Regions from separate parts of the Paenibacillus sp. V4I5 genome, predicted to be linked through region 1. Evidence: riboswitches for the same ligand, from Rfam matches in the RefSeq annotation. Region 1 holds a riboswitch; each other region holds the start of a gene.
What was found. Region 1 has a riboswitch for cyclic di-AMP ahead of QFZ78_RS19970 (APC family permease). Riboswitches for the same ligand answer to the same signal wherever they lie in the genome.
Positions count from the first base shown of each region.

Region 1 (7,640 bases):
CTTGGGGAAGTTACGATCTGAGTTCACACACCAGAGATCTGTAATGATAACGGGCATAACAAAAGCAAACGGAAGCCCTTCGATAAACAGGATAACACGACCATTTTTCAGGTGGTCTGCCGCTTCTGCCGGTCGCTCAGAAGTTAAACAAGGGGACATAAGACTGAAATTCCCTTTTCCTAAAACTTTAATAATTTCTTGCAAATGATGAAATTCTTTTGCTTTATTTGCCTCGAGCTTCTTCATTAAGGATGTAAGCAAATTATGATTTACAGAGTCTGATAAATAAGTTACGGTGGTTCTTTTTGGTTGTTTTGTCCCCATAATCAAGGTTTTCATGGTTAGTGTAGGGGATCTTAGCTCGTCGCGGATCAACGCCATATTGGTGTCCAAATCCTCATTAAATGCTACAAAAGAAGAATCAATGACGTTTTCATTTTGTGGAACATTTAGCGTTCTTCTAATCGTTGACGGAACGGGCTTGATAACAAAATTTCTTATAGGGTTATCGAGTAAGTATATAACTAAATTACCTTCCATTAAGCTGCTCATCTGCAAGTCGTAAGAAGCGTTTAATTTGCCATTCAATAGGCTTATTTGTTGCAGCCAATCACTGATTGGACTGGACTCCATCCAAGATAATAATTGATTCGTTTGTGAAAGGTTAACGAAGGGGCGAAAATAACAAAATACAACTTCCTTATCCAAAAGTTGTTTTCGTTCCATAACAAAATCGCTATTTGACTCAAATTGAAGTTTAAGTCTGGCTATATCCGTTGTTTCTGTCAGATTCATGTCATCACCTGAGAATAGGTTTCCTTGGAAAACGGAAATTTATTCCTTACCCACTTGTACAGGAGTTAGAGCTACCATCATAATCCAATATTTCCCTTTACTTTGCTCCAGTAATAACTCAACTCATGATCAAATGTTTAAAAAACCACGATGTAATAAGAAAACAGAAGAAAATCAATGAATCGTATGATTGTAAGCGAATTATTGAGTGAAAGTGGTGGTTGGAGTTATCTTTTTAAGTTTTTTCGATCCTTTACTATGCTGCAAGAAGAGAGTAGTATTCAACTCGTACGTTACAGTTGAATATTTCGCTTAATTTTCTTATTTAGAAAAGCGGGGGAACCATAAGATTCATGGGGTGAGTAAAGGTGCTTCAGTAGGGTACCTTTTAGGGCAGATTCTCGCGGCCCGAACCCGACAGCTAACCTCGTAAGCGACCGTGGGAAGGAGAACATGTGTATAAACACAAGGTCTATCCTTGTGTTTTTTTGCGTCCTAAAACGCAGTTTTCAGTCAGAGACTAGGTTTAATTGGAGGAAATAACACGAATGACAAGCGATTCATTAAAAAAAATTATGTTTGGCAAACCGCTCAAATCCAGCGAAATTGAATCAGAAAAATTGCCGGTTTGGAAAGGACTGCCGATTCTATCCTCGGATGCCTTATCGTCGGTCTCCTACGGGACAGAGCAGATTCTTTTAGAACTCGCGACCGTTGGGATTGCCGCTTTTGCGTTCTCTTTGCCCATTGCGATATCCATTATCGCTTTGATTATGCTTCTTGTTTTGAGCTACCGACAGGTGATTGAGGCGTATCCGCAAGGCGGCGGAGCCTATATGGTTACCAAAGAAAATCTAGGAATGGCATGGGGAAGATTGACAGGAGTTTCGCTGCTTATCGACTACACACTTACCGTTGCCGTTTCAATCTCTGCCGGCGTGCAGGCGATTACGTCAGCTTTTCCATCGGCGGTGCCGTATATTGTTCCGATTACTTTAGTTCTTGTTTGGATCATGGTTTGGCTTAATCTGCGAGGAACTTCGGAATCAGGTACGATTTTCGCTATTCCAACGTACTTTTTTATTCTTTGTATATTACTGCTAGTGGGCAAAGGCATATACGATATGCTGACAGGATCATTGAATACGCATCCCATAGCGTTTGCTCCGAGTTCAATGACGAGCTCATTAACGTTATTCGTCCTTTTAAAAGCATTTTCCTCCGGGTGTTCAGCCGTGACAGGGATCGAGGCCATCTCCGATGCCGTGCCGCACTTCCGCACACCGTCCGTAAAAAACGCGAAGCGTACGTTAGTATCCTTAGGGACACTTTTGGCTATCGTGTTTGGAGGAGTAACGATCTTAGCTTTGGGATATGGCATTGCACCTGATCCTAATGGTCATACATCCGTATTATCGATGGTGACAGAGCATGCTTTTGGTCGTGGGGTGATGTACTACGCAACTCAAATCGGTACCATGCTCATTCTGGTTTTGGCTGCCAATACTAGCTTCAACGGGTTTCCAATCTTAGCATCCATTATGGCACAGGATAAAAACTTCCCGCGTATGTTCTCATTCCGAGGAGACCGACTTTCGTTTCATTATGGTATTATCACACTCGGCGTACTGGCCAGTATTCTTCTTATTGGTTTCAAAGGTAAGACAGATGCACTCATTCCTCTATATGCGATAGGCGTGTTTTTATCTTTTACACTTGCGCAAGGCGGCTTGGTTCGTAAATGGTTGAAAGAGCGTGTGAAAGGCTGGATCGGAAAGCTGCTCATCAATGGTTTAGGCGGGATCGTATCTCTTGCTGTTTTACTCATATTTTCTGTAACTAAATTTTCCGAAGGTGCGTGGATTGTTATTATCATAACCCCACTGCTGCTTTGGTTAATTACGAAAATTAGTCATCACTACGATGATGTAGCGAATCAATTGCGTATTGATATAACGATTGAGCGGGTTTACACGAAGGAACCATTGATTATTGTGCCTGTGGCGGGCATTCATCGGGTTGTAGCACATTCCTTGAGCTATGCGAAATCGTTGTCGCCAAACGTAATTGCCTTCTACGTATCATTCTCAGATGAAGATGAAGAATTGATGCAGGAGAAGTGGGAGAAGTGGGATCCGGGCGTTCGATTGGTTGTTTTTAAATCACGTTATCGGACGATCCTGAAGCCGCTGGCTGAATTTATTGAGAGAATTGACACGCATGTTTCGGAAAAACAAAACATTATGGTCATTTTACCGCAATTTATGCCGAAAAAATGGTGGCATCGACTGCTCCATAACCAATCTGCTGCACGCATTCGTACGAAGCTTCAAGCTGATAAAGATATCGTCGTGGCGACGGTACCGTATCATTTGCACGAGTAGAAGTGTACAATAATAGGGAGAAACTGAACTGAGGTGAACCCGTTATGGCTAAGAAAAAATGGTCGTCTACTCCTGCTGTTACCAGCGTGCAAGATAAACCTGCAACACTTAAGGATTTACTGCGCCCTGAAATACTTGAGGGACTCAAAGCGCAGGCTGATGCCATGAAAGTAGAGGAACAAGCGAAGAAAGATGCAGAGAGAGCGAAGGCGGAAGCTGCTCGCAAAGCAGAAGAAAAGCGGCTTGAGAATGATTTTGGACATCTGCTGAGTAAGAGCAGTCTGGATTGGCGTAAGCACAAATGAGGGAGCGCACGTTGTGCCTCCTTTTCTTTCTTTTTGTAATGACAGCGCTATCATCAGAGACGCTAAACCAAAGAAATGGGGCGAAAATGTCCCTGGTGTTCGGACACATCTAACTACGGAGGAACAAGTGATTGCGCTGACCTTTGACGCATGTGGGGGGAAGGAAGGCAGTGGTTACGATGAGAAGCTGACTGGACGGCGTCCATTATTTTTTCGTTCGGGCACAGCCTATTATATTGATATTGCAGCAGGAGTCGTTCAGGATTTGGGCTTTGAGGTGGCAGGTTACAATGCACTCGGCGATGCTGGAGCGACTTATAACACGGAGCAGGTATACAAAGCGCTTTTAAAAGCCCGAAGCGGTTCTATCGTATTAGCTCATATGAACCACCCGGAGAAAGATACCGCAGAAGGTATCATGAAAGCTATTCCTGAGCTTCAAAAAGCGGGCTACCGCTTCGTTCTTTTAACTTCCTATACATTAAACTAAGCGATAGCCGCAGCAGCTATCGTTTTTTCATTTCAAAAAATTCACAAGCCTCTCGATCATAGTACGTCAAATCACTAACACGAGTTTGTACAACAACCGTTTTTTCACTGAAACGCAATACAACTGCATTCGAATCTACAATGTGATCATCTTTGAAAACACGGACGACAGCCTGTCTTTCAACAGCATCTTGAAAATCCGTATCCGTTACTAAGCGTTGATTTCTAGCCATCCTCGGCATTTCCCCTTACTTGGTTAAAATAGTTCTTCTATTGTACCACAAGGTGTCGCTCAACCCGAATTCACACGAACTCCTCCGCCTAGCCTAGCATACAATGTAGCACCAAATGCTGTATGGGCAGAGAGGATGCGTGATCCCGATGGACATTCAATTATTGCCGATTCATTGGGTCTATTTCGTATTTATCGGTTTTATTCTTACCCTTTTAATCAAGCGTAGAGATACGACGATGATTTGTGTGGTTGGTATTTTCACGCTTGGCTTGCTGGCAACGGAAACGTTGAGCGGATCCGTTTCTGGTATTTTCAACAGCTTCATTTATGCAACCAAAGAGCTGATGGGTACCATCATGATCATCTCCATAATTGTAGCAATGAGCCGCGTGCTCATTCGAACAGGGATTAATGAAACCATGGTCGCACCGCTAACCCGTTTTCTGCGAACGCCTGCTTTAGCTTTCTGGGGCATTGGTATCATTATGATGGTGACGTCATGGTTCTTCTGGCCATCTCCCGGTGTAGCGCTCATTGGTGCTGTTCTTTTGCCGGTTGCCGTCCGCGTTGGTCTGCCAGCGCTAGGTGCAGCTATGGCGATGAATTTATTCGGACATGGGATTGCGCTTTCGGGGGATTACATTATACAGGGAGCTCCTAAATTAACAGCAGATGCAGCTGGATTACCGGTGACTGCCGTCATGGAGGCAAGCATTCCGCTGGTTATCGTGATGGGGCTTGTCACGACGATCACCGCTTTTTGGATGATGCGGAGGGATATGAAGAACGGAACGTGGCGGAATGGCCTCGTGGCGAGTGGTCCTGGGGATAGCGGTTCCCTCATTTCGGCTACTTGGCAGGCCAAGGTCAATTTATCCACGAATTTGAAGAAAACGTTGGCGATTATGATTCCTCTGCTCTTCGCCTTAGACGTAATTGCGATGTTCGTGCTTAATCTGCAAGGGGGAGATGCGACAGCGCTCGTTGGGGGCACCGCCGTATTCATTCTCATTGCGGTGACGCTGCTCGCGCATCGGAATCAAGGACTAGAACAAACGACCTCCTACCTCATCGAAGGATTTGTATTCGGTTTCAAAGTATTCGGCCCCGTGATCCCTATCGCCGCTTTCTTCTATCTAGGCGACTCCGCCTTCACGGAGCTGTTCGGTAAAGTACTTCCGCAAGGTTCGCACGGGATCGTGAACGATCTGGGTGTGGCACTCGCGGGGCAAGTGCCGCTGAACGGAGCGGTTGGTGCTGTGACGCTTACCGTCGTAGGCGCCATAACGGGCCTCGACGGCTCCGGCTTCTCCGGCATCTCCCTCGTGGGCTCGATTGCGCAGCTATTCGCTGCCGCCATTGGCTCCGGCGCGGCTGTGCTCACAGCGCTCGGGCAAGTGGCCGCCATCTGGGTCGGCGGCGGCACGTTGATTCCGTGGGCGCTGATTCCAGCAGCGGCCATCTGCGGCGTGAGTCCGTTCGAGCTGGCGCGACGGAATCTGCTGCCTGTGCTCATCGGCCTCGCGGTGACGACGGTCGTAGCGATGTTTTTGGTGTAGGTGTAACATTTAACCCGTTACCCCCGTGGGAGTCTCAACGGGTGTGGCGGGTTTATATGTTTTGGGAGGGACCCAAACCACCCAAACCACTACAGATGCTATTGGCACAATGTTGGTATTGGTGTTTCGCAGTTTCTAAATTCAGCGATATCGCAAGACAAGTGCAGGAAGTATCTCCAATTTCCCATACAATGAACGGAAAACGCACGGGATCGGAGTTGCCTATTTTCCACCTTAAGCATTAAGCTTACATACAGTGAACTCGAATGGAAGTTGGAATTTAGACTATTGGAAGTTGGAGATGAGAGAGATGGAAGCCAAGTTTTGTATGACCTGCGGAGCCGCTATGGAGTCGCGCGATGTGGATGGCACGATAAGAAGAGCTTGTACGGAGTGCAGCTTCGTTCATTGGGGTAATTATAGCATCGGTGTAGGGGCACTCGTGATGAAGGATGAGAAGATGCTGCTTGTGCGCAGGGCTCAGGAGCCAGGGAAAGGCCGATGGACCAACCCGGGCGGTTATATTGAGCAGCATGAGCTGATCCAAGATACGATTGAGCGCGAAGTGTTGGAGGAAAGCGGAGTCAAAGCAGTTGTCACTGGTCTAGCAGCTGTGCGCGATTTGCCTAGAAGCATACATAATGTATACATTGCTTTTGAAATGGATTACATAAGCGGTGAGCCTCAGCCAGACGGCGTGGAGGTCGATGCAGCAGGATTTTATAGCTTGGCCGAGATGGAAACGATGAATGTGGCGGATTTTACACGCTGGCTCATTGATGTTGCCCTACATTCCAAAACGACGGGTCTCGTAGAAGATAAAGATCCAATCATCAAAATGGATGGATACGGATTGTACCGTGTCCCTAAAATTACGATATGACCAATGCGATTCAGCTGAGGGGACATCACTTACTTTGTCTGTTGGGATACAGAGGAATGGGTTATTCGAAAGAGTTTTGCGAAAACATGACGACTGTCTACGAAGAATTGCGTCAAAAGCCCGAAACGATGATCCGCATAGTCCTTGGACCTGATGATCTATGCGCAGCTTACCCGAAGGATCAAGAAGCGCATTGTGAAAATAGGACGGTTTATCAACGCGATGCAGAAATCGTCACCAAGCTTGGCCTACAAGTGGAGATGGAGCTGAGCTGGTCGGAGATTTGTGGGCAAGTGGCTGACCGTGTGAAACCGGACGACATTGGTCACCTATGTGCCACATGCCGTTGGGAGCCTTACGGTGTTTGTGCGGAAGGCGTACGATTAATCGGGGAAGGTGGCGTCCTGCCGCCTGTCATTACCAAATAAGAGGGCTTGCGTGTAGACGCAGCCCTCTTTTTTTCATACAAAAACACTGATATCCGAACCGCTTTCCAGCTTCTCTTCAGGGGAAGACAATACATTTGCAACCATGAGCAGATCATCTACAGGTCGAAGGATGGATCTGAGAAGTCTGCTGTCTTTCATCTCTGGCTGCAGCCACATCTCGGCCTGATCTTGGTCGAGTATCGCCGGCATTCTGCGTTGATAAGGAGAGACGAGTGAGTTCGCTTCTGTCATCAGCATCATACACGTACGAAGTTCCTCTTCACCAGATGGAGCCCGCCAGACATCATACAGCCCCGCGATGCCGAAGGTACCGCTGCGCATTTTGAACTTAATCCACTCTGTCTCTTTTCCTTCCGTGACACTAATATAAAATCCACTGCAAGGAATGATACAGCGCTGCTTTCTGACGATACGCTCGAAGACGACATTGGTGAAGATCGAATCGCGGTCCCCGCATACGGCATCTTTAGCCCAGAACGGCATCAGACCCCAACGGAATTCATCAAGGATACGTTCTCCCTTTTTGTTCATCATCACAGCG
Region 1 is NZ_JAUSZB010000002.1:3,979,993-3,987,632, reverse strand. Features, by position in the region: gene QFZ78_RS19975 (spore germination protein) at 1-795, opposite strand, end outside; cyclic di-AMP (ydaO/yuaA leader) riboswitch at 1,095-1,246, shown strand; gene QFZ78_RS19970 (APC family permease) at 1,344-3,179, shown strand; gene QFZ78_RS19965 (YqkE family protein) at 3,224-3,484, shown strand; gene QFZ78_RS19960 (polysaccharide deacetylase family protein) at 3,498-3,974, shown strand; gene QFZ78_RS19955 (hypothetical protein) at 3,991-4,206, opposite strand; gene QFZ78_RS19950 (hypothetical protein) at 4,355-5,767, shown strand; gene QFZ78_RS19945 (NUDIX domain-containing protein) at 6,078-6,650, shown strand; gene QFZ78_RS19940 (DUF1284 domain-containing protein) at 6,707-7,078, shown strand; gene QFZ78_RS19935 (SOS response-associated peptidase) at 7,112-7,640, opposite strand, start outside.

Region 2 (7,640 bases), 1.6 Mb from region 1:
TAAATTATTGAAGGGAAAAAGCTATGAATTCAGATAGAATTCATAGCTTTTTTTAATGCCGATTGTCAGAAAACTTCGAAGTTTTGTTATAAATTTAGATGTTTCCTGCAATGTAAGCGACTTTAAAATAATTTATACTAACTTCAATGGTAGAAAGTTTTAGATGACCAGCTAATGAAATGGGTTTCATAACGACAGCGTACATGGATTTTGGGGAGGCTAACCATTGCAATTGTCCTCTGATCCCAAAGGCTATATCTCCGCTTTACGTGATATGGCGGTCCAGCATGGTATTTCTGTACCTCTAATAGCATGTGTAGGTCAAGGGGGATTGCTTGAGGCTTCAGGGTTCTTTGAAGATGTGGTGCCAACGTGCAACTTTTATCCAAATGCCCGTGATCCGTTCTTTGAAGTGAAAGTACTCTTTTATAGGGAGGAATTAGCCCGGCGCGGGTATCCGTTACTTGTCACGGAAACGAATCGTTCGCATTTTCTGCTTCGCAGATTGTTATCTGCCGGTGCAAAAATGCTGGGACCTTATCTGCAAGCTTCAGGGACGAACTTCGGATTTACGAATGCGGCTAATAATTGGGGCAATCCGCTTTCCTTCCCCTAGGCAGAGTACATAACAATAGTGAAAGCGCTCACTAAATGGCAAAAGACCAATTTAACGTAAAGGGGTAAAGCGTTTGAAAAGTAAACTTTTGAAGAAATTCACTGCCACACTTCTCACCAGCACTTGTTGTTTCGGTCTGTATGGTGGTTCTTCGACCGCCAGTACGGCAACAGAAGTAAGCCTGCCGATAGACGCCTTTGTTTCCATCGATGCATCGGCCAAGTATCAGAAGATCGATAACTTCGGTGCATCCGATGCGTGGTCGATGGAACAGCTTGGAAAGTACTGGACGGATGAAAATAAAACACGCGTTGCGGATCTTCTTTTTTCCAGAGAGAAAGGGATCGGACTGTCATCTTGGCGCTTCAACATCGGGGCAGGCTCCACGGAAACGGACAAATCCATTATTACGAATCCATGGCGGCGAGCGGAAGCGTTCAAATCGGATATGGATGGCGGCTATGATTGGGGCAAGCAAGCGGGACAGCAATGGTTTCTAAAGGCTGCCAAGGATCGAGGCGTCGGTGACCTGATCGCCTTTGTCAATAGTCCGCCGGTCTGGATGACAAAAAACGGTCACGCTCAGCCGGATTCAACCGTAGGTTCCACCAATTTGAAGGAGGGTTATGAAGACGAATTTGCCGCTTATTTAAGCGACGTGTTGGAGCATTTTAAAAAGGAAGGACTTGAATTTAAGTATATTAGCCCGATTAACGAGCCGACTTGGGATTGGAACAAAGCCGGACAGGAAGGAAACCGCTATAATAATGAGGATATAAAGCGCGTCATTCTCGAGTTGTTCAGGCAGCTTCAGGCCAGAGGGTTTTCAGCGCAAATCAGCGCGCCAGACGGCGTGGAGATCACTGCGCTGCTCGACGACGAAGTATATAAGACATTCGCGAATAAAGAACAATACACAGGCGGCGCCAATAGTCTGGGAGTCGGCAAATACCGCGAATATATCAAGGACCTGCTCGGTGATCCGGAGCTAAAGGAAGCGATCGGCAATAAAATCGCATCACATTCCTATTGGTCCGATTATAGTAAACCAGGCGACGACCGTCTCGGTACGCTTAGGGAGCTGCTGGGTGCTAACCTGAAAAAATATGATGCGGCCGCCAAATATTGGATGAGCGAATATTGCATTCTCGGTTCATACGGATCGGGTCGCGACTTGGGTATCGATCCCGCTCTTTACGTTGCCCGTACGATTCATTTCGACCTGGCGTGGGCGAATGCGTCAGCATGGCAGTGGTGGACGGCAGTCTCCAAGGAAGATTATAAAGATGGCTTAATCTATACCGATTTCAACAATGCCGGGGACGAGCAAAATATCCTGACTTCGAAAATCTTGTGGGCGCTCGGCAATTACAGCAAATTTATTCGTCCCGGCGCCGATCGCATCGCGCTTACGGGGTTGGATGAGCAAGCGCGGAGCGGGCTGCTAGGTTCTGCTTACAAGCATGACGGAGAGAAAACAGTAACGGCTGTCTTCGTCAACGACAGCCAGGAGGATAAACGAATCAAGCTTTCATTAAGCGGGCTCGATGAGAAAGACGCCATTTCTGTTATGAAGTCGTATATCACATCAGGCAACCGGGATCTTGCTCGAGGGCAGGATGCGCCGATTCAGACGGATGGAACGTTCGAAACTGTCATTCCCGCCCGTTCTGTCGTGACGCTGAACGGAGATCTGGTTAAGGACAAGAAGCCTGAAGCTCCAGAGATTGTTAACGTAAAGCCTATGAATAAAGGGCTGAAAATCGAATTCAGCGCCCCGAAAGGCGCGTATGAATATGAAGTGAGATACGGGGCGCAAAGCGATATCCGGGAACAGAAGTTGACGCTGATGTCCGATGATGCGTTCGTCCTTCAAGGTTTGGAAAATGGCAAACCCTATTTTGTCACCATCCGAGCCGGCAACAAGAACGGGTTCGGTCCGCCTTCGAAGCGGGTTTACGGCACCCCGGAGCTGCTGGCCCCAACAGGTGTCAAGGCAACGGGTTCAGACGGCGGCTTTAAGGCAATCTATGACATTGAAACAGGCGTTCCCTCATATCGCGTTCGATATGGAACGCAGCTTGGCCATTACGATAAAGAAGTGGTGAGCGGGACGCCGAACGGGACGATTCAAGTCGATGGGCTCGTAAACGGCACAACTTATTACGGGGTCGTGGAAGCGGTGGACGGCCAGGATGTCAGTCCTTCATCGGCCCAATTTCAAGTGAAGCCCGATGTGCCGGCTCCTAGCAAAATCATTGCCATTCCGGGCGATAACAAAGCGCACCTTGAATTCACTCCGGTAGAAGGTGCCACCAGCTACAACGTTCAGGTTGTTTCTGGATCACAGATCATTTCTACCAATAAAAACTCTATTGAATTGGAAGGCTTAACCAATGGATCGCCGGTTGCCGTTCGTGTGTCCTCCATCGGTAAAGGCGGTAATGGTACTGGTTTCACAGAAACAATGGTGACACCGAAAGATGAGGATGTTCGCTTAGAAGACAATTTTGAGAACGGTGACATGACTCACTACCAAATGGATCTCAGCAATTGGCTCATGAAAGACGGCCTGTTGAAGCATGCTTCCGGAGGGGATAACCAAGGGGAACTCGGTGTTAATGGATTGACGGTGATTGATGGCACAATTACGGCGATTGCCAAACAATCAACGGCAGGAGCCGATTGGGGCATCGCTTTCCGCGGAAATAGCTACTCGAAAGGATACATGTTCGGTTTCGAAAACGGCGCGCTGTTCATTCGCAGAGACGGTCAAAATTTGGCTGCTTCCGTTCCATTCACTGCGAAGCTGGGCGAGCTTTATCAAATAGAGGTTCGACTGAACGGGAAACGTATTCAGGCCTTTATCGACGGGAATCAGGTATTTGACCTGACGGACACGGTTTACACGAGCGGCCGCGCCGGATTCCACAGTTGGGCAGATGCAGAATTCGCCTACCTTAAGATCGCTCGCGAGACGGATAACTTCAAGTCTAAGCCGGAAATCTATCAGGTGAAGGAAGGCGATCGGCAGGTAGCACTGCAATATAGCGAAGTTGACGGCGCGGATTCGTATGTGATCAGGTACACGCCCTCAACTGGGAGCGAGTCCGGTTCCGTAGAAAAATCGGCCAATCCGGGTTCTACGATCGTAACGGGATTGGAAAACGGCGTCACCTATTCGTTTGCGGTTATCGCTAAGCGAGGCGGGGAGGAGGCGGCGTCAGAGCCGATAGAGGTGACACCAATCGGGAACGCCAGCAAAGTGCTTTTCTATGTTGACGCAGGTGACGGAACACCTTTCCAATTGGAGGACGGTGAGATGTTCGGTTCGCTTCAAACGCTGGAAGAGCAGCCGTATGGCAGTGATCCCGTTACAGGTATCAAGTGGGGTTACGAAGCCGATGATGGATCGACCTGGGCACACAGCAGTCCGACCGCCGCTTACGAATCGATTCGCCAATACGACGGGAACGACAACGGTAAGGGGCTTGCGTACCGCTTCCAGATTCCAAACGGCACTTACAATGTGACCGTCGGGTTCTTCGATCCGTGGAAAGCAAGTGATCGAATAATGAATTTGACCATCAATGGAGAAACGAAACTGACCGGTTATGTCATTGGTTCGAAACAGGAAGCGAAAACGTTCGACAGCATCGTTGTGACAGACGGTGAACTCATCGTGAAAGCCGTCAAGGCAGGCGGTTCCAAACCGATGATAAGCTGGATCAAGGTGGAACAGTAACAATCGCTATAAATGCAAATTGTGTTGCTATACAAGGGCATTTATCTTTTCCAGAGTTGGGACAAGAACGTAACCATAAATCTTGAAAGCATCAAGAACAAATATGTTCTTGATGCCGACAACAAGTTCAAGGGACCGCGTCCGACGACATAAACATATGTGAATTAAGATCCCCGTAAAATGGGGATCTTTTTGTTGGTGCGCCTCACATTCATTCGTGGAGATGGCTCGCCTCATTATCGGCGCGAGAAGGGAACGTCATTCTCCCGTGAACCCCAATTTTAGGAGGTTACTATTTTGAGAGAATACAGTATGGAAAGTTTAGGGCAAGCTTCAAGCATACACCTGAATAAATTCCACTTTTATGTGAGTATTATCGCATGTTGCCGTTTGTTGGTTTTTTGTACAATTAAACATGTAGGCAGTTTGGCAAACACGAGATAAAGGAAGGGACCTAGATGATGGTAAATAAAAAATGATCCCAATGGTCTTATCGGGTATCGTAGCGGCTACAGTTGCACAGGAGCTGGTAAATTGGATTTTTGGGCAACCTGGTCAGCAAGAAGTTCGAAGAATCGCATCCTGACATTAAGCTGTTTATGAAGCAAATTGATAAAGCAATTTTGTCTACGTTAACCCAAATAAAGGAAATGGGTATTTCGTAGAATAATAGGCTAATAAAATAGGTAGTTGGAAGGGGAGTTTTGTCTTTGCAAGAGAAATTTGATTCAGACTGGGCCCATGTAAATAAAATTGATGGAATGGCTATTGATTATTTGAAAAAAGGGTTAAGCCCAACAGAAACACAAATTTTGATTCTAAATTCTGAGTTATTTCAAGAATGGATATCAATTGAAAGATGCTTTTCAGTGCATTATCATGATATTGCTCGCTTTGAAGATTTATTATCTAATATGGAATTTGATAATTATGTAAGCAAACTAAAAAGTGTTGCTCTCCAAACGATGCATGACAAGACCATCCCGAATGAAATTGAATGGAGTAAATATAATAATGGTCCTACCGTGATTGTCCACGGTTCAATAGAAATATTCGATAGGCTTTTTTATCAGGTAGGTATTAATATTTCACCATATAACCTAGGAATTCAAATTGGTCAATTATGTAAGACGATGAACTTTAACCAGCCCATTGGTTTGGTGGAATTCCTAGCAATATTCACGAACAACGCAAGCGGTTTTTTTAATCTTGATATGGAAAAATTAGAAAAATTTATGGAAGAAGAAACTTTATTAGAACTGCCGATGATCGGTGGCCTTGCTGCGTTAACCACAGTAAAATTGAACTATTAGTTGAAAATAGACATAAAAATATAAGTAAATATTACTATTGTTTCTAAATTTGTATTGGGGTAAATTGATAAAATAAGAATGAATCATACTACGCTTAATTCTTTAGATTAAAGAAGCGGGGGAACCAAGTTTTCTGGGGTGAGTACACTTTTTTGAGTGTTAGGGTTAACTTTCAACCCGAATCCGTCAGCTAACTTCGTCAGCGTAGAAAGAAAAAATGATAGAAACATTAATGGGTCCTTTATTTTTAGGGCTCTATTCCCTCGCTTCCTTTTTTCGTTCAAGAGAAAAAAGGAGGAATTAGACATGCTTCTCAAGAGAGTAACCAAAGAGGTGAAGAACCTTTTTCAATCGAAAAGATCAAACATTTCTGTACAACGTCAAGAAGAGATTCTTCACTTAAAGCTACGGTTGGAGGAGTTCGACATTGAATTTTCCAATTTGGCGTATCGGCCATCAGGCGTCGTAACACAGACTTTATTGGAAATAAGCAAAACGGTCGGACAAAACAATGACTTACTAAACCAACTAAGTTTGGAAAGGGAATTAGCGGATCAACAATTACTAGCCAATCGCATCGGCATTCCCCTGAAAATTTTGGAGGAACATCACAAATTTATCGTAACCATGGCTCATATTTTTGGTGGTCCGTATCCTTGCCTCAGAGAGTACATTAGAAGCAGTATTATATGAGCTTCGTTGAAAGATAAAGCTGCTTCTATATATTATTCGGTTGCTGATTCTACATTAAGCCCATCATAACCAACTTTTTTGTTCGTTTGTTATGGAAGTCACTCACATTTAATTCTTAATTCAACTAACAGAAAACGATACTTGAAATACGGCAGGCAGGCAGGCAGGCAGCCTGCTTTTTTCATTAAACTACCATAAAAATTAAAAATCTGGCAGTCGAAGAAAAAGAACAGCACTAAAGAAGACGCGGCTCATTCATTTTTTAAACGCTGTAGCCTAAGGTTTCAAGTCTTCGAACTGAGTTCCGTACAATAGCTCCAAGTTTTTGCTTATCATAATAATCTTCACCTAAAGTCTACATACATGTCTTTTTTTGTCAGCAGATAATAAGCGATTCTTAGCATGGCATGGGCTACAACAATAGCTGCTCTTTTCCTGCCTTTTCGTGCTAATGTTCGCCTATACATAGCACCAAGATAGTTTTTGGAGGCACCTACGGAATGTGCGGCTTCTGTTAATGCAGATTTTAAATATTTGTTTCCTTTTTTTTCCTTAGAAGACTTCCGTTTGCCTGCACTCTCATTATGTCCTGGTACGAGAGCTGGCCAAGAACAGAAATGAGCCGCACTTGGAAACTGGTTTTTAATGTTTGTTCCTATTTCAGCTAAGATTTGTTCAGCCATTCGAGTTGCAATTCCAGGTATAGAATCTAATCGCTCTATGTCTTCCTGATCTGAGATAACTCTCTGGGCAACCTCTTGATCTAATATCGCAATTTGTTCGGTGAGGAAGTCAATGTGGGTTAAAATGGTTTTAAGCATCATGCGTTGATGAGGATTTACGTAACCTCGAAGAGCGAGTTCGAGTTCATCTTTTTTCTTTTTCATAGTGCGCCGAGCGAAGCTTGCTAGTTTCTCAGGATCTTCTTCACCGTCTGCGATGGCGTGAAGCATGTCCTTAGACGAGACCCCCATAATATCTGAAACTACAGAGCCAGTTTGATGTTTGCTCCCTCTAGCACTGGTAGAGCTTTCATATGCTGGGCGTTTACAACTAAAAATTCAATATCTTCAGCTTCTAATAGGTTAACAATTGGCTTCCAGAATACGCCTGTACTCTCCATAGCTACGTGGGTACAACCATGCTTTTTAATCCAGTCAATTAACTAGATTAGAAATACGGTTTTAGTAGAAAACGTTTGAATCTCCTTTCCTTCGGGTGTCATTGTACATGCAGTAATGGATTCCTTATGAACATCCAGGCTCTAAGGCAC
Region 2 is NZ_JAUSZB010000002.1:2,379,356-2,386,995, reverse strand. Features, by position in the region: gene QFZ78_RS12690 (hypothetical protein) at 227-616, shown strand; gene QFZ78_RS12685 (glycoside hydrolase) at 690-4,361, shown strand; gene QFZ78_RS12680 (hypothetical protein) at 5,072-5,674, shown strand; cyclic di-AMP (ydaO/yuaA leader) riboswitch at 5,756-5,895, shown strand; gene QFZ78_RS12675 (hypothetical protein) at 5,981-6,367, shown strand; partial or broken gene QFZ78_RS12670 (IS110 family transposase) at 6,630-7,628, opposite strand.
Region 2: another riboswitch for cyclic di-AMP. It lies ahead of QFZ78_RS12675 (hypothetical protein); the one in region 1 lies ahead of QFZ78_RS19970 (APC family permease).

Region 3 (7,640 bases), 310 kb from region 1:
CCATCGAACGATGCGGCACTTGGTTCCGTGTATGAGAAATGAAATGTTGTTCATCTTCCTTAGCGAATTCATGCAGGTGCTCTTCTTGTTAGGGCAGTTGGCTGTTTTTAACATTGTACTTGGCGGGATTGAGACAATTGGTGATAGCGATGCCGGCTATTCCATCGCCATCACAACATCGGGTGAATGGTTATCGCTAATCGCCTATGGCTCAAGATACATTAGACTGCATCCATGGATTATTCTGAGTGCAGGCACCAGCTTCGCAGGACTATTCCTAGCGCTGCAGTTTTTCTTGAATCAGCTCAAACGACGCTACGGAAGTGAACGTCAATTGATGTAAGCAAGCAAAAAGGTCGGGTTCCATCCTAAAGATGGGCTCCCGACCTTTTTCCATGTGAATTATCGCAATGAGCTGAGTTGGATGTCCAATCTAGCAGCAACGCCTGCAGGCGCAGCGTCACTACGAGGTCCACCAAAGTTAAAAGCGACGATGACGATGTCATTACGGCCGCGTCTCAAGAACCGACGTATGTTGAAGGTACGACCAGTGTTGTAGAATGGAGGGGTATTTTGTGGTGCATCATAGACCAGCGGCACACCATTGATGATCACTACAGCGTAATTGTCGACCGACAAGAAGAGGGATGCGGCGAGAATGGCTCTCCGCTGAGAGAGCGAGAATCGTGTCGAAATGACGGCATTCTCAGCGCTCAGATTGCCGGAGTACCACACATAGTTGGCGTTAGTAACCGGTACCCATGCTGGATTACGGGGAATAATCTGGGCGTTGAACCAAGAGTTATCGGTTCCGATCGAAATTGTACGCTGGCTCAGGAAGCGGCCTGCTCCTAGTCTGTTGTGCTTTCTCAATTGAGCGTGGTACAGCAGCATAGCCTTTGTTTTCGGTAGGCCTGCACTTTTGGGAAGTTTAACAATTTTACTCGGTCTACCTGCGATACGTTGTTTCTTAATCATCTAACCATCTCCTATCAAAATATGAATTTACTTACAAAGTATTCTATGTTTGATAGAGAGATTTGCGAGGGTTAATAGCTGATAGAGTTCTAAAAAAGGTTGCCCTAATTTTTATTTATCATGAAAACGTAAATTTAATGTTATAATAACACATATTATATGTTAAAATAATAAAAAATTATGAGGGGGAAACCTAACGTGGATGACAAAAACGACAAAACTAAGAGACTCTCTGTTTACTTACCGGAGAAAGTAAAGTCGGATCTGGAGCAAATGGCTGACGAAACAGGCTTGTCAATGACACAGTTAATTGTGATGGCCACGCATGGCCTTCTAGCCAACTACTCCGCACAGGGTGGAGCTATTTTCGCTGATTTATTGGCAGCCAGACAACGAATTCTCCACGAAGTGAAGGATAAGCATCAGCTTTTAAACGAAGAAAAAGTGAAAATGCAAGAATACTACGGTGCTCGAGCGGAGGAGTATGAACGGATTTATCACCGAGAGGACGCTGGGTTCCAACAAGAGCTTGGTCTTTTGAGCGAAATGGTGAAGAAGCAGGTGGAGAGGCGCAACGTTCTTGAGATAGCTTGTGGAACCGGGTATTGGACCGAAATTGCCGCGGGCACTGCGAAGCGCATCGTAGGTGTTGATATTCGTCCTGAAGTGCTGCAAATTGCTAAGTCTAAGCCGTGGCCAGCATCGAATGCAGCATTTGTTCAGGGGGACGCGTACCAGCTCTCCGATGTGAACGGGGTTTTCGACTTTGGTCTTGCCAACTTCTGGTTTTCGCATATTCCGAAGAATCGGATTGAGTCATTTCTGCAGAGTTTCCACCAACGTTTAGGCACAGGTGCTCGCGTCTTTATCGCCGATAATGTTTACGTACCGGGAAGAGGCGGAGAGCTGATAACGAAAGAACATAGTGAGGATACCTACAAAAGACGCGAGCTGGCTGATGGATCCATGCATGAAATTATCAAAAACTACTACTCGTATGAAGAGCTGAACGACATTTTTAAGCCTTTATCTCAACATTTGCAAATATTTGTTGGAAACAGCTTCTGGTATGTTAGCTACACAGTTGCTTGAAATAGAGAAAGTTTATTGGTAGCAATTACTCACGATATACATTAGACAAGCAAAAAAAGCTTAGTCAAAGCCCTGAGGCTGCATTCTGACTAAGCTTTTTTCCGTATGAGATTCCGAATAGCACAATGAGTTCCTCATTTAAATGCATATCGCCAATCTAATTATTTATTATTTTCATCTTCATTTTGTCGTCTTTTCATTACATTATTCACTAAGTTCTGAGTTGCGTCTTGCGTGGATGCCGTTACGTTTTCAATGGCGTTCTGTACATAATTCGTTGCTGATTGAACCCCGTTTTTAAAGATACTCGTTTTATTTACATCAACTTTATTCAGGTTATTCGTATTGTCAGACATCGTTCCAACCTCCAATGATAGATTCTAAATGTAATATTTGAACTGTCGGTTGACCTTATCTATCCATCTCATCGTCTTCCGTAGTCACGTTTAACTCCTGCTCGGCATCCATCTCAACAGCGGCGTCGAATACGTTCGCCTTCGGCACCTGAGTTATATCTTCCTTTTGCTGCACCCAATAACCGACGTTACGATACCAGTACTGAAACGAATCGTCCAATTGCTGCTCTCGGTTACGATCCTCGTTAACATCGGAGTCCACTTCTATCTCATTTCCGAGAAGCCCGTCATTGCGATTCTGTATTCGATTGATATCATCCGATGTATCCATGTTGAATTTCCCTCCTAATCATTTTTATCCTGTTGAATTGACTCCGTAATAACGTTAGTTACAATCCGAACCTTACATCATAACGCCCCTCCATCCTTGTATGGATTAATCTGCATAGATAGGGTCCGATTTATTCAAAAAAGTATGGTATAATATCCCATAAATTGCGATCTAAAGGAGTGAGAACGATGGAACATTATTTGTTCAAACAGCTGGCCTTCGTGAGGGCTCAAACCTTAAAATTGATGGAGGGGGTATCGGAGGAAACCGCCGACCGGATCCCGGAAGGGTTTCGGAATACGATCCGCTGGCAGCTGGGGCACATATATGTGGTATTGGAAAGAATAGCATTTCAATATATAGGGCTTCCGCTTCATTTGCCAGAAGGATTCAAAGAGCAATTTGAGAATGGCACTTCACCATTGAACGTTCCGAATTTCGTTGACATCCCGACCTTACAAGAGTTGGAGACCTTATTGAAAGGGCAGCAAGAGCGAATACGTGAGGGACTGAGGGACCACTTGCAGGAAAAGGTTGTTCAACCTTACACGACGTCGGCCGGAATGACCTTGGAAACGCCGGAACAGTTCCTCAGCTTTAGCTTGTACCATGAAGGCATGCACATGAGTGTCATTAAACTTTATGAAATTTTGTTATCCAAGGGGGAACAATCGAAATGGGGGTAACATTCACCACTTCCGTTATGCAAGCACAGGGTAAAAACGCCACTGGAATTTCCATTCCAGCTGAGGTCATAGCTGCGCTCAGTGGACATAAGAAGCCAAGTGTCACGGTGAGCTTGAACGGTTACACCTATCGCAGCACTGTTGCAGTTATGGGGAATGAGTTCCTCCTTCCATTGAGTGCAGCCCACAGAGAAGCGTCTGGCTTGAAGGCCGGTGACCAGGTAGAGGTTATACTCAACCTTGATCTGGAGCCTCGAACCGTTGAGATTCCGGATGACCTTAGGGCGGCATTGTCTTCTCAGGAGGGTGCAATCGAGGCCTTTGAAGCATTGGCATTCTCGAAGCGGAAAGAATTTGTCCGGCAGGTGGACGATGCCAAAACGCAAGATACCAGGCATCGTCGAATCTTAGGAATCGTCACCAAACTGAGCGTTACATGACGCAGTTTTTCGGACTTCCTAATGTCCAGAAGTAAATTTAAGACCGAGAACGCCAACTAAGATCAGAATCATGAATAAGATCCTTATTAAACTAATGGGTTCATCGAGAAAAAGGGTGCCGATTATAATAGCACCGACAGCGCCAATTCCGGTCCAAGCCGCGTAAGCTGTGCCGATGGGGAGGGTTTTCGTGGCTACCGCTAGAAAATAGAAACTTACAATCATCCCTGCGATCGTGATGCTGGAAGGAACTAAACGTGTAAAACCATTAGAAAATTTCAATGAGATCGCCCATACTACCTCAAATACACCTGCAATGACGAGATATAACCATGCCATGATGAATCACTCCTCTTGAATTTGTTATACGACCTATTTAGCCGCAAAAAAAGGAAAAAGCCTGGAAGTTATATCGCTAAGCGATATGACTCCCGGGCTTTTTCCCCTCCGTGACCACAGCATATTCGCTGCGTTTTTCCCCTCGGACCAGCCTGGCATTGAACGCCACGGAACCCTAGAAAACAATATGCAGTTATTATAGAACGGCTAACATGCGATGTCAAGTTACAAGATTAGTAAATGAATAAAAGCCCTGAAAGCTGCTCTTTCGAGCGGGGCTTGTCCGGGCTTTATTCATGAATCGTACAAGAATTACTTGGATTCAGCAGTTAATTGGTTGTAGATATCATCCCACAGAACACGTCGAGCTGATACATACCGCTTCGCGTAATAAGATTGGCTTAATTTGTTTTTCACTATACCTTCATTGGATGCAGAGTGAATGAATTCACCGTCTCCAAGGTAGATACCAACGTGAGAAATACCTTTGCCACCGCTTGTGTCAAAGAACACAAGATCACCTTTGCGAAGATCCTTTTTGTCAATCCAGTAGCCTTCTTTATTCTGAGATGATGAGCTATGCGGAAGGTCAATGCCGAATTTGTCGAAAACGTATGCGGTGAAACCAGAGCAATCAAAGCCTCTTGTTGTCGTTCCCGCATCTCTGTACGGAATTCCGAGCAATCCGTCAACCGTTTCATCCAAAGTGGATTGTGACGCAGACACACTTCCTAAACTTACACTCAAAAACAAAACAAGACTAAAAACAAGAGCAACAATCTTTTTCAACTGCTTGTCTCCTTCCGGTGCCTACGAGGTTAGCTGGAGGGTTCGGTTGAAGGTTCCCTATGATCCCTGTCTTGCAAGATCAATTCACCCGGTGTGGTTCCCCCGTTTCCCCAAGAAATGGGGAATTCGGCATGAAATATTTGGTTTTTTGATGCTAATCCTTGTAATTCGTCATAAACATCGAAATTCCTCCTTTTCTACGCATTTTGTCTTAAAAATATGTCAATAGTTCGGAAAAGAGACAAAAAAAGCCCCTTTTGCAAGGGGATAAACCAATATAAGCCAATTAAGCTTATTTTATTTGTTTTTAGCTGTCCATTTTGGCAGATAGAAGCTGATATTGGGAGGTTATGGCCCACATTTGGATGAAAATGTGGAAAAGCGGGAAGAGCTGATAAATGATTAGCGCTACCAGACCTGCCCATATGTACGTTGCTGTGACTGTGACCCCTGCCAATAGTCCCGAGGTGAGTAGGAGGATGAGTGCAAGCCCGATAATAGGAAGGAAACTGCGAACGAAAGTGATGACAGTGGACAAAATGCCAAGTTTAGCGGAAATTGCGAACTGTACGTACATAAAAAGCAGATGTAAGAGAAAGCCATAGACGAGCAAGCCGAGAAGCCAAGGCAGCAATTGGAGGGCGGCTTGCTCATACGAAGTGGTATGTGCGAATTGCTTTTGCGCTTTAGGAAACAGCCATATGAGTGGCAGCAAGGAAAGCGAGATTCGAACGACATAAGCAATGAGGAATGGGAGCATAAGCTCCTTGATGCCTCGGATAAAGCGATAGCCGGCATTTTGCTGGGAATGGGTCAGCGAGTAGTAGACGCCGCTATTCAACATTGGGGTGAGCAGCATGCGAACAACAAGCAAAGCAGCCAGCCACCAAAGGTAGGAATGGCTAAGATCGGTTTTGACCAATTGGAACTGTCCTTCAGCTAGAAATAGCTGCAGCGCTTGCTTCGGCTGCTCGCCACCTGGATAGCGGTGCATGAGAGGGACGAGAACACCCTGTACAAGCTTATACAGCAGGATGCCCCAGCCCATCTGATACAGGAACAAGACGATCGTGGCGAAAGGTTGCCGTAAAGCCGCCCTGAAGCCAGACTTGATATAAGTTGCCACAGTTGTCCCTCCTAAGAGTTTTGCTTTAGCAAAACTGGCATCGAAAGCATAATCTGAGTTTTCCGTAGGAAAACTTACTTCGTAAGCATTGGATAAGCCTAGCCGCTTACGCTTACCAGGCGACCCAGCCGAATATGGCTTGCAGGAATTGAATGAGACCGAGATTTAGGCGGATTTTCCACTTGGTATCCACTTGCGTTTGCATAAAATTATTAATATGTTTATTTTCCAGCACGAGCGAGTAATTGGGATCAATTCGAACCCAGTCTACAGGAGTCTTGTGGGTTAGTTTGAATTCGATACTGCTTTCTTTACCATCCCATGTTTTATCTAGTACAGTGCCGTCAGAGAAATGGAACTGGATCGGTACCTCGGGTGAATTACCGCCTCGTTTGGAGATGAGAACGGCACTTTCGTAGGACTCTGCCCCTTTGCTGCCCACGGATTTGACGCGAATGCTCTCCACGGTGTAATCCATCATCATGGCGCCGTATACATATTGGTTAAAGAAATCATCCCACTTCGTTTTGGTCACTTCTTCGACAACGTTCTGAAAGTCCTTTGTAGAAGGGTGTTTAAATTCCCAACGTTGGAAATAAGTGCGCATAATGCGATCCATTGTTTTGCTGCCAACCTGCTTCTCAATGGCTTTAAGCACGAGCTTTCCTCGTGTGTACACATTCTCAGCGTATTGATCATGTCCCGTATAGGCCCACGAGTTCTGCTGCAGGGTATTTGGAGATGTAATGAAGCTTGACTCTACAGGTAAATTTGGGGACACTCCGTACTCTGCTTCCATAACTTTATCCTCTGCATAGGAGGTAAAGCCCTCATCCAGCCATGCTTCTTCGAATTCATTGCTAGCTACGAGTCCATAAAAGAACTGATGTCCAATCTCGTGAACAACGACACGTTCTAGCTCTAGATCTGGTTTCTTGTCGCTAGCATCCCACGACGTTACCAAAGTTGGATATTCCATACCGCCCACACCGTTGCCTCCTGGGGGAGGTACGACAATCGAAAGGGTTGAATAAGGATACGATCCGTACCATTGGCTGTAGCGGGAAAGCGCCTTTTTGGCAGCGTACATATAGCGGTCCTTCAAGTCCTGATGATTGGGATCGAGATAAAGCTTGATCTTGACCCCGGGTATTTGTGCGGTCGAGTAGGGTTCTTCCACATAAACGAAATGTGGCGATGCTGCCCAAGCGAAGTCATGCACATCATCCGCATAAAATTGGTACGTCTTTATCCCGTTGTCGGTCACAGCAGGCTTAACCGGGAAACCGGTAGCTGCTACGATGTAGTTCGCCGGCACTTGAATTTTCACGTCATACATCCCGAAATCGGCATAAAATTCCGAATTTCCATGGTATTGGTGGAGATTCCACCCCGGCTCTGTACGTCCTCTTGTTCCAACCCGTTCATAGGCAGCAACTTTAGGGAACCATTGTCCGGCCATGACGAAGTCATCCACATAGCCCATTCTTGCGAAGGCGGCAG
Region 3 is NZ_JAUSZB010000002.1:4,293,953-4,301,592, reverse strand. Features, by position in the region: gene QFZ78_RS21585 (hypothetical protein) at 1-343, shown strand, start outside; gene QFZ78_RS21580 (hypothetical protein) at 403-978, opposite strand; gene QFZ78_RS21575 (methyltransferase domain-containing protein) at 1,177-2,070, shown strand; gene QFZ78_RS21570 (hypothetical protein) at 2,232-2,426, opposite strand; gene QFZ78_RS21565 (hypothetical protein) at 2,482-2,757, opposite strand; gene QFZ78_RS21560 (DinB family protein) at 2,946-3,443, shown strand; gene QFZ78_RS21555 (YdeI/OmpD-associated family protein) at 3,434-3,883, shown strand; gene sugE (quaternary ammonium compound efflux SMR transporter SugE) at 3,902-4,222, opposite strand; guanidine-I (ykkC/yxkD leader) riboswitch at 4,310-4,412, opposite strand; gene QFZ78_RS21545 (C40 family peptidase) at 4,535-5,011, opposite strand; cyclic di-AMP (ydaO/yuaA leader) riboswitch at 5,015-5,153, opposite strand; gene QFZ78_RS21540 (hypothetical protein) at 5,319-6,137, opposite strand; gene QFZ78_RS21535 (M1 family metallopeptidase) at 6,250-7,640, opposite strand, start outside.
Region 3: another riboswitch for cyclic di-AMP. It lies ahead of QFZ78_RS21545 (C40 family peptidase); the one in region 1 lies ahead of QFZ78_RS19970 (APC family permease).

Region 4 (7,640 bases), 3.6 Mb from region 1:
GGGCAGAATATTGAAATTCGTGAATATGATTGAGGAATGAAATCATGTAAGGAGGGCGTTGTGAATGAATAAGAGATTCTATCTTTGAATGAGTCCCTTGTACCTAATGTTAAAGGCTAGATAGCTGGATACATAAATTCTTCTTCCAATGGGGTAGACGAATCTGATACATCGCCTGAGCAGTTAGGGTATAGGTCGGAAGCTGATGCAGTATGCAATTGACTTAGCTATTGAGAACAAAGCGACCCGATTACAGCTTGAAACAGATGATGATGATACTTTAGCTAGCACTTTATATAATAATCTCGGATTTAAATTAATACCAGGTAAGGGTGTGCAAGTAAAGCAAACGATTGTGGAAATTTAGAACTGATATCTTAGGTTTCTATAAAGACACAAATAACGCCCTAATCCGCCACAAAAGCCGATTAGGACGATTTCAACCCCTATTTAATTTTGATGGTTAGTTCTAGATTCTACCTCACCGGCCTTAACTTCAAGTCCAAGTTTTCGAGCCACAAAAGCCGTTGAGCTTGCCTGGAATAAGATCGTAATCAGAACAGCCATGAAGGTAACACTCGCTATTAGCTCGCTGTGTTGGACGCCCATACCTGCCACCATCCCGCACAAAGCTGCAGGAATTACACCTGTTTCTCGCACCCAAAACATAAAAACAATTTCATTCCATTTCCACTTCGCTTTACGATCTGGTAACGTGCAAAGTAATACCGTCAGAGGGCGCGCAATAAACATAAAGACAAAAATAACACCCAAACTCGTCCAGAAATGCTCCAAAATAACGGTGAAGTTGACTTGACTGCCGAGAAGAATGAAAATCAGCATACGCATAATTACCGTAATATTTTCGGAAAAATGCTCCATTTCGTGTAGCTTATCATTCATATCCAACTTGAATGTTCCTGCATTCCCCCAAATAAGTCCCGCTGTAAAAGTCGCCATGAAGCCGCTGACTCCTATCAGTTCCCCGGCTATATAAGCACCCAAGGAAGTTACTACCATTGCAGTGGTCGCGTAATCTCTGAGGAAACCTAACTTCAAATGCGCAGTTACATAGGTCATTACATAACCAATGACAACACCAAGAAGAAGTCCACCCAGCGCTGTTTTCGCAAATTCACCAACACCAGATGAGAGGGATACTGCTTGGGTTCCCATAATAATAGCCAACAATGAAAAGGTAAGAATCGAACCTGTAGCATCATTAAAAGCCGACTCACTCTCTACAGTTTCCCTTACTCTCGTACGAATTCGCACCTGTTTAAATACCGGGATGAGCGTAGCTGGGTCTGTCGAACTGATAATAGCTCCCAACAGTAGTGCATATAACCACGGAAGATCCAAAAGCAGATGCGCGGTAATTGCAACGGCTCCGCAAGTAACGATAACACCTGGAATACTAAGTAAACTCACGGTTATCCATACTTGGCGAAGACCCGATAGTCTGATATTGCGACCCCCGTCGAATAAAATAAGCGTAGAACCAATGACTAGAATAAATTGATTCGTAAAAGATGTGCTGGATTCATTAATCCAATGAAGGCCTTGCCCGATTAACATACCTGCAACTAGAAAGAGTGCTACATCTGGCAGTCTCAGAAATTGGGCTATTTTACCGAATAACATCCCCAATCCGAAAATTAAAACAAGTAGAATAATGACGTGGTCAATCATGTCGGAAGTTGTATTTTCCATTAGCCAATTACTTCTCTCTCGAAATCTTCAATATGATCATTCGTGCCTATGATGACCATAATATCATGTTCATTGACAGTATCTGTTGCGGTTGGAGCAATGATGACGCCAGTTTTCTTGTTAATGGCTACGACGCTGCAACCATATTTCGCGCGCGGATCCAGCTCTTTGATCGTTAAACCACTGATCCGCTTGGATACAGAAAGTTCAGCAATCGTGTAATCTTTGGATATCTCAATATAGTCGAGTAAATTCGGAGAAACAAGTTGATGTGCAACACGGATACCCATGTCTCGCTCCGGGTAAATAATCCGGTCTACTCCAATTTTGTTTAATACTTTGCCATGCAAGTCGGAGAGTGCCTTCGCTACAACCTTCTTTACACCCAAATCTTTAAGCACAATCGCTGTTAAAATGCTGGATTGAATATCATCCCCAATCGCGACGACTGCACAATCGAAATTGCGCATACCCAAAGACTTCAGCACCTCTTCATCCGTTGCATCGGCCACAACTGTATGTGTAAGCTCGGAACTCAACTCATTAACTATTTCTTCGTCCTTATCAATCCCCAACACTTCGTATCCAAGCTTGATGAGTTCCTTAGAAATACTAGCGCCAAATCTGCCTAAGCCAATCACCGCGTATTGATTTTTCATCTTTCCTTGTCCCCCTATCCAATGGTGATTTTACCCTCTGGGTATCTATATAATTCTTTCTCTTGTTTCGGTTGTAATGCGTAAGCAAGCGTGATCGTACCAAGACGTCCGGTGAACATCGTCAGGCTGATCATAATTTTACCGAATGTCGTCAGTTCCGGCGTAAGTCCCATTGACAAACCTACCGTACCAAAGGCGGAGGTGACCTCGAATAAAATTTTGAGGAGTTGCGCATCTTCCGTCGTCGTTAGCAGCATCGTGACAAAGATAACGAGAATCAATGCAATCATCGTAAGCGTAATTGCTTTAAGGATGCGATCCTTCGCCAAACGAAAACGGAAAATCACGATGTCTTCCTTCCCGCGGATCATCGTTACAATGGCACTAATCAAAATCGCGAAGGTCGTTGTTTTAATACCACCCCCTGTAGATCCGGGAGACGCGCCGATAAACATGAGAATAACAATGAAAAATTGAGATGCTTGCCGCATGGCTCCGATATCAACAGAATTCGGGCCTGCTGTACGCGGTACTATGGATTGAAAGAAGGAAGCAAGCACTTTTCCACCAAAATTGAGTGATCCGAGCGTCTTGATATTTGTATATTCAAAAATAAATATAACAACTGCGCCGAGTATAATCAGCAGTCCGGTCATACTTAGCACAACCTTCGAGTGCAGGGAAAGCTTTCTAGTCTTTTTGTAATCCATCAAATCGGACAAGACAATAAAACCGATGCCTCCGAGAACGATAATCGCCATGACAACTACATTCACAACGAAATCATCCGCATACCCAGTAAAGGAAACGAAGGGAGCGTCGATTGTGCCGAATAAATCGAACCCGGCATTATTAAACATCGATATGGAATGCCAGATTCCAAAGTATAGCGCCTTGGAAAACCCTAAATCGAATGTCCAACGGACCGTCAAAATGGCGGCTGCTATGGCTTCAATACTAAGTGAGTAAATAATGACTTTGCGAATGAGCCGCATGATGCCTTCCATGCTACCTTGATTAAAAGCTTCTTGCAGAACCAATCGCTCTTTGAGCGTAATCTTCTTACGAAATGCGAAAGCGATCAGCGTAGACATCGTCATAAAACCTAGACCGCCTACTTGAATCAAGGTCACTATAACGATTTGGCCAAACATGGTGTACATACTCCCTGTATCCACCACAACGAGCCCTGTTACACAAGTTGCCGATGTCGCTGTAAATAGTGCGTCGATGAACGGAAGTGATTGCCCCGTTGCCGAGGCAATGGGAAGGCTCAAAAGAACTGCTCCGATAAAGATGATGGCAGCAAAGCCAAGTACAAGAATTTGCGGCGGTGTCAACTGCCAAATTTCCAATTTTTTCTTCATATTGCCCCCTGTGCATGCAAAAAAGACACTGGATATCCAATGCCCTTAACGGTATGGCTCCTGACGTAAAGCCTACGAGGTTAGCTGACGGATTCGGATGCGCGGATCACCCTATTTGCAAGACGCTGAAGGTCTGAAGCAAAATTCACCCCATTTACATGGTTCCCCCGTTTTCATAAAGAAATTCGGCTTTTTATTCAATTGATATGAATTATATAACTGTTTACGTTCACGCACAAAGTTTGTTTCAGCGGATTTGGGAGTATTTTCCGATAAATCCATCGCTTCTAGGAGGCTGGCGAGGGACTTACCCTTCGTAATCGAGTGTTTGCACCTGTTTACGAGTGATTTTGAGTTAATTGGATCTCTATGTAAACTGTTTGACCATTTCTCGGGGTGGACACTATAATTCAACAATTTTTATGTTTTTTTTACACCTGGGGCATGAATTATTTACCCCATTTTTACATCGAAACGTATTAAGATTTCAATATACCGATGAGGGTGAATCCTTTCGGAGGAAGCAAGAGGAAACGTATAGACATTATTATTAACAAGACTAATTGCACTCAAAGGAATGTACAGTATGACTATTTCACCTAAGAAGCCGCTTGTGGCCTTCAACCACATGGAGGGGTAAGTAATGAATGAATCAGAATTTTTACTAGTCGTAGCACCCACGAAAGCCGGTGAACAATTTATTCATCATTTAGAGCTTAAGGGACTGCCTTTCGTAGTTGTCGTGAATAACAAAAATGAACAGCTGCATCTTACTAAGTTTGATGTGGATCATTTTATTTTATTGGATACGGATGCACAAGAGACTTGGAAAGCTCCCAATTATTCAATTAGCAAAATCTTCTTGTTCGAAGATAGTTTATCGTTATGCTGTCGTTATCTTCAAATCGTCCGTAAGTGGACCTCAGAATCGCTCTATGTCATAACGGAGCGTGAAAACGCAAGATTTATTTATAAGGGACTCGGTGCTGATTATGTCATTTATTCAAAGACAGGTAACGTTTCATTCTTAGTCACTTAGTATACGTTTTATCCAAAAAGATTCTCAATTAACTGCTTACTGCTGCGAGGAGGTAGTAAAAAGCATGTATAACGATATTACAATGGTTTTATTGTTCATTTTTGCATTCTTAGTATTTTGGGGTTTTCTTAAGTTATGTGAAAAAGCCTAGGGAGGTAGCTTCATGATTATCATTGGAATCATTGCATTTGCCCTGATTTTGTACCTCGGATTTGTTTTAGTATATCCAGAAAAGTTTTAAAGACAAGATATTTGCTTAATTGAAAGAGGAGGATATCTTAACATGGGTATGGGATTTGTACAGGTAGCGATAACGCTAATTATTATCATGTTATTAGTAAAGCCAGTAGGCAGCTATCTGGTAAAAGTGTTTGATTATGAAAAAACGGGTTTGAACCGCGTTTTTGGCCCGTTTGAACGAATGACCTATCGAATTATGGGGGTTCGCGAAGGAGAGGCAATGGGGTGGAAACAGTATTTGGGCGCCATGCTTCTGACCAACTTCATCATGTTGATCCTTATGTATCTTGTCCTGCGACTTCAAAAGTTTTTGCCGCTTAATCCGGACGGGATCGACAATATGCCGGCAGCGCAGGCTTTTAATACGGCAGTATCCTTTATTACAAATACGAATTGGCAATCCTACAGCGGGGAAAACGCGCTATCGTATTTGTCTCAATTACTTGCGATTACGTTTCCGATGTTCACATCCGCAGCAACAGGTTTTGCAGTGGCGATCGCCTTCATTCGCGGGTTAATTGGCCGGCAGGATAACCTTGGAAACTTTTATGTGGATATGGTTCGTTCGATTACTCGTATATTCCTGCCGCTTAGTTTCATTGTTGCACTGTTCTTGGTATTTCAAGGTGTTCCTCAAACGCTGCAAGGCAATGTAGATGCTACTACTCTCGAAGGTGCAAAGCAGACAATTACCAGAGGATTGGTAGCTTCGCTTGAATCCATCAAGCATATTGGAACGAATGGAGGGGGATGGTTCGGTACAAACGCGGCACATCCTTTTGAAAATCCGACTCCGTTAACAAACATGGTTCATATTGTTTGCATGATGCTTCTTCCGACCGCTCTTGTGTATGCCTTCGGACTGATGATCAAGAATAAGAAACAGGGTTGGGCTGTTTTTGCGGCTATGGGACTCATCTTTTTAGTCATGCTTACTACCGTTTTTGTATCAGAGTATAAAGGAGTACCCGCGCTTGATACATTAGGCGTTCACGGAAATATGGAGGGCAAAGAAGTCCGGTTCGGAATATCAGAATCAGCATTATTCACTGCGGCAACTACAGCTGCCACAACAGGTACTGTTAACAATATGCACGAATCATTAACACCTATGGGTGGCTTTGTCCCTCTTGCCGAAATGATGCTGAATAACGTATTTGGCGGTAAAGGTGTAGGTCTGCTTAATGGTTTGCTTTATCTCATTTTATCCATCTTTATTTGTGGTCTGATGGTAGGACGTACGCCGGAATTCTTGGGTAAGAAAATTGAGGGTAAGGAAGTAAAGCTCGCATCCATTGCACTTCTTGTGCATCCTTTAATTATTCTTGCTCCGACTGCTCTGGCACTCATGCGTCCGGAAGCAATTACGTCCATATCCAATCCAGGCCTGCATGGTCTTTCAGAAGTGCTTTACGCCTTTACTTCGGGCGCAGCCAATAACGGTTCCGCATTTGCCGGTCTGAACGCCAATACAAACTTTTATAATGTAGGCATTGGACTCGTTATGTTGTTTGGTCGATATGTTTCCATCATTGCGATGCTTGCAATCGCCGGGTCTCTCGCGACTAAGCGCATAGTGCCTGTAACCGCAGGAACTCTGCGGACGAATACCCCTTTGTTCACGGGAATTTTAATTATGATCATTCTCGTAATCGGGGCGCTTACGTTCTTCCCTGCTCTTGCATTGGGACCGATTGCTGAACATCTGGCAATGCCGCATTAAGAGTGGCGTAAAATTAAGCATATGCTTACGAAGTAAGTTTCGCTACGCGAAACTCTCAGGAGGATCTATATGACTACTGCCCGTAAAAACACAATGACGAAGGAAATCGTATCACAGGCAATCTTTGATGCCTTTAAGAAACTAAATCCCGCGGTTATGATTAAAAACCCGGTCATGTTTATTGTTGAAGTAGGAACTGTAATTACCTTAATTTTATCGTTCGCACCTGATCTTTTCAGCACAACGAATGTAGGCAGGGGCTATAATATTGCTGTGTTTTTTATCCTGCTCTTTACTGTTCTTTTTGGGAATTTTGCTGAAGCCCTCGCAGAGGGACGCGGTAAAGCGCAGGCGGATACACTGCGGAAAACAAAATCCGAAACCATGGCCAAACTTGTTCAAAAAGATGGATCCTACAAGCAGGTCCCGTCTACCCAGTTGAAAAAAGGGGACATTGTCCGTGTGGATGCCGGCGAGATTATTCCTACGGACGGAGAAATTATTGAAGGGCTCGCATCCATCGACGAATCGGCGATAACAGGGGAATCCGCACCTGTCATTAAGGAAGCAGGCGGTGACTTTTCTTCGGTTACCGGGGGAACGAGAGTGGCTTCCGACTACATTGTAGCAAAAGTGATGACTGACCCCGGCGAATCATTCTTAGATCGTATGATTTCACTTGTAGAAGGAGCCAAGCGGCAAAAAACACCGAACGAAATTGCTTTAACAACTTTACTTGCCGTATTAACGCAAATATTCCTTATTGTCATCATTACGATGGTCCCAATGGCTAAATATCTCAGCGTTCAATTAGATTTAGCTACCTTGATCGCCCTATTAGTATGTTTAATCCCGACCACCATCGGCGCGCTGCTTTCCGCCATCGGGATCGCGGGTAT
Region 4 is NZ_JAUSZB010000002.1:404,019-411,658, forward strand. Features, by position in the region: gene QFZ78_RS03810 (N-acetyltransferase) at 206-367, shown strand; gene QFZ78_RS03815 (cation:proton antiporter) at 451-1,713, opposite strand; gene QFZ78_RS03820 (potassium channel family protein) at 1,713-2,372, opposite strand; gene QFZ78_RS03825 (TrkH family potassium uptake protein) at 2,387-3,739, opposite strand; cyclic di-AMP (ydaO/yuaA leader) riboswitch at 3,795-3,940, opposite strand; gene QFZ78_RS03830 (hypothetical protein) at 4,383-4,778, shown strand; gene QFZ78_RS38360 (potassium-transporting ATPase subunit F) at 4,942-5,019, shown strand; gene kdpA (potassium-transporting ATPase subunit KdpA) at 5,068-6,741, shown strand; gene kdpB (potassium-transporting ATPase subunit KdpB) at 6,811-7,640, shown strand, end outside.
Region 4: another riboswitch for cyclic di-AMP. It lies ahead of QFZ78_RS03825 (TrkH family potassium uptake protein); the one in region 1 lies ahead of QFZ78_RS19970 (APC family permease).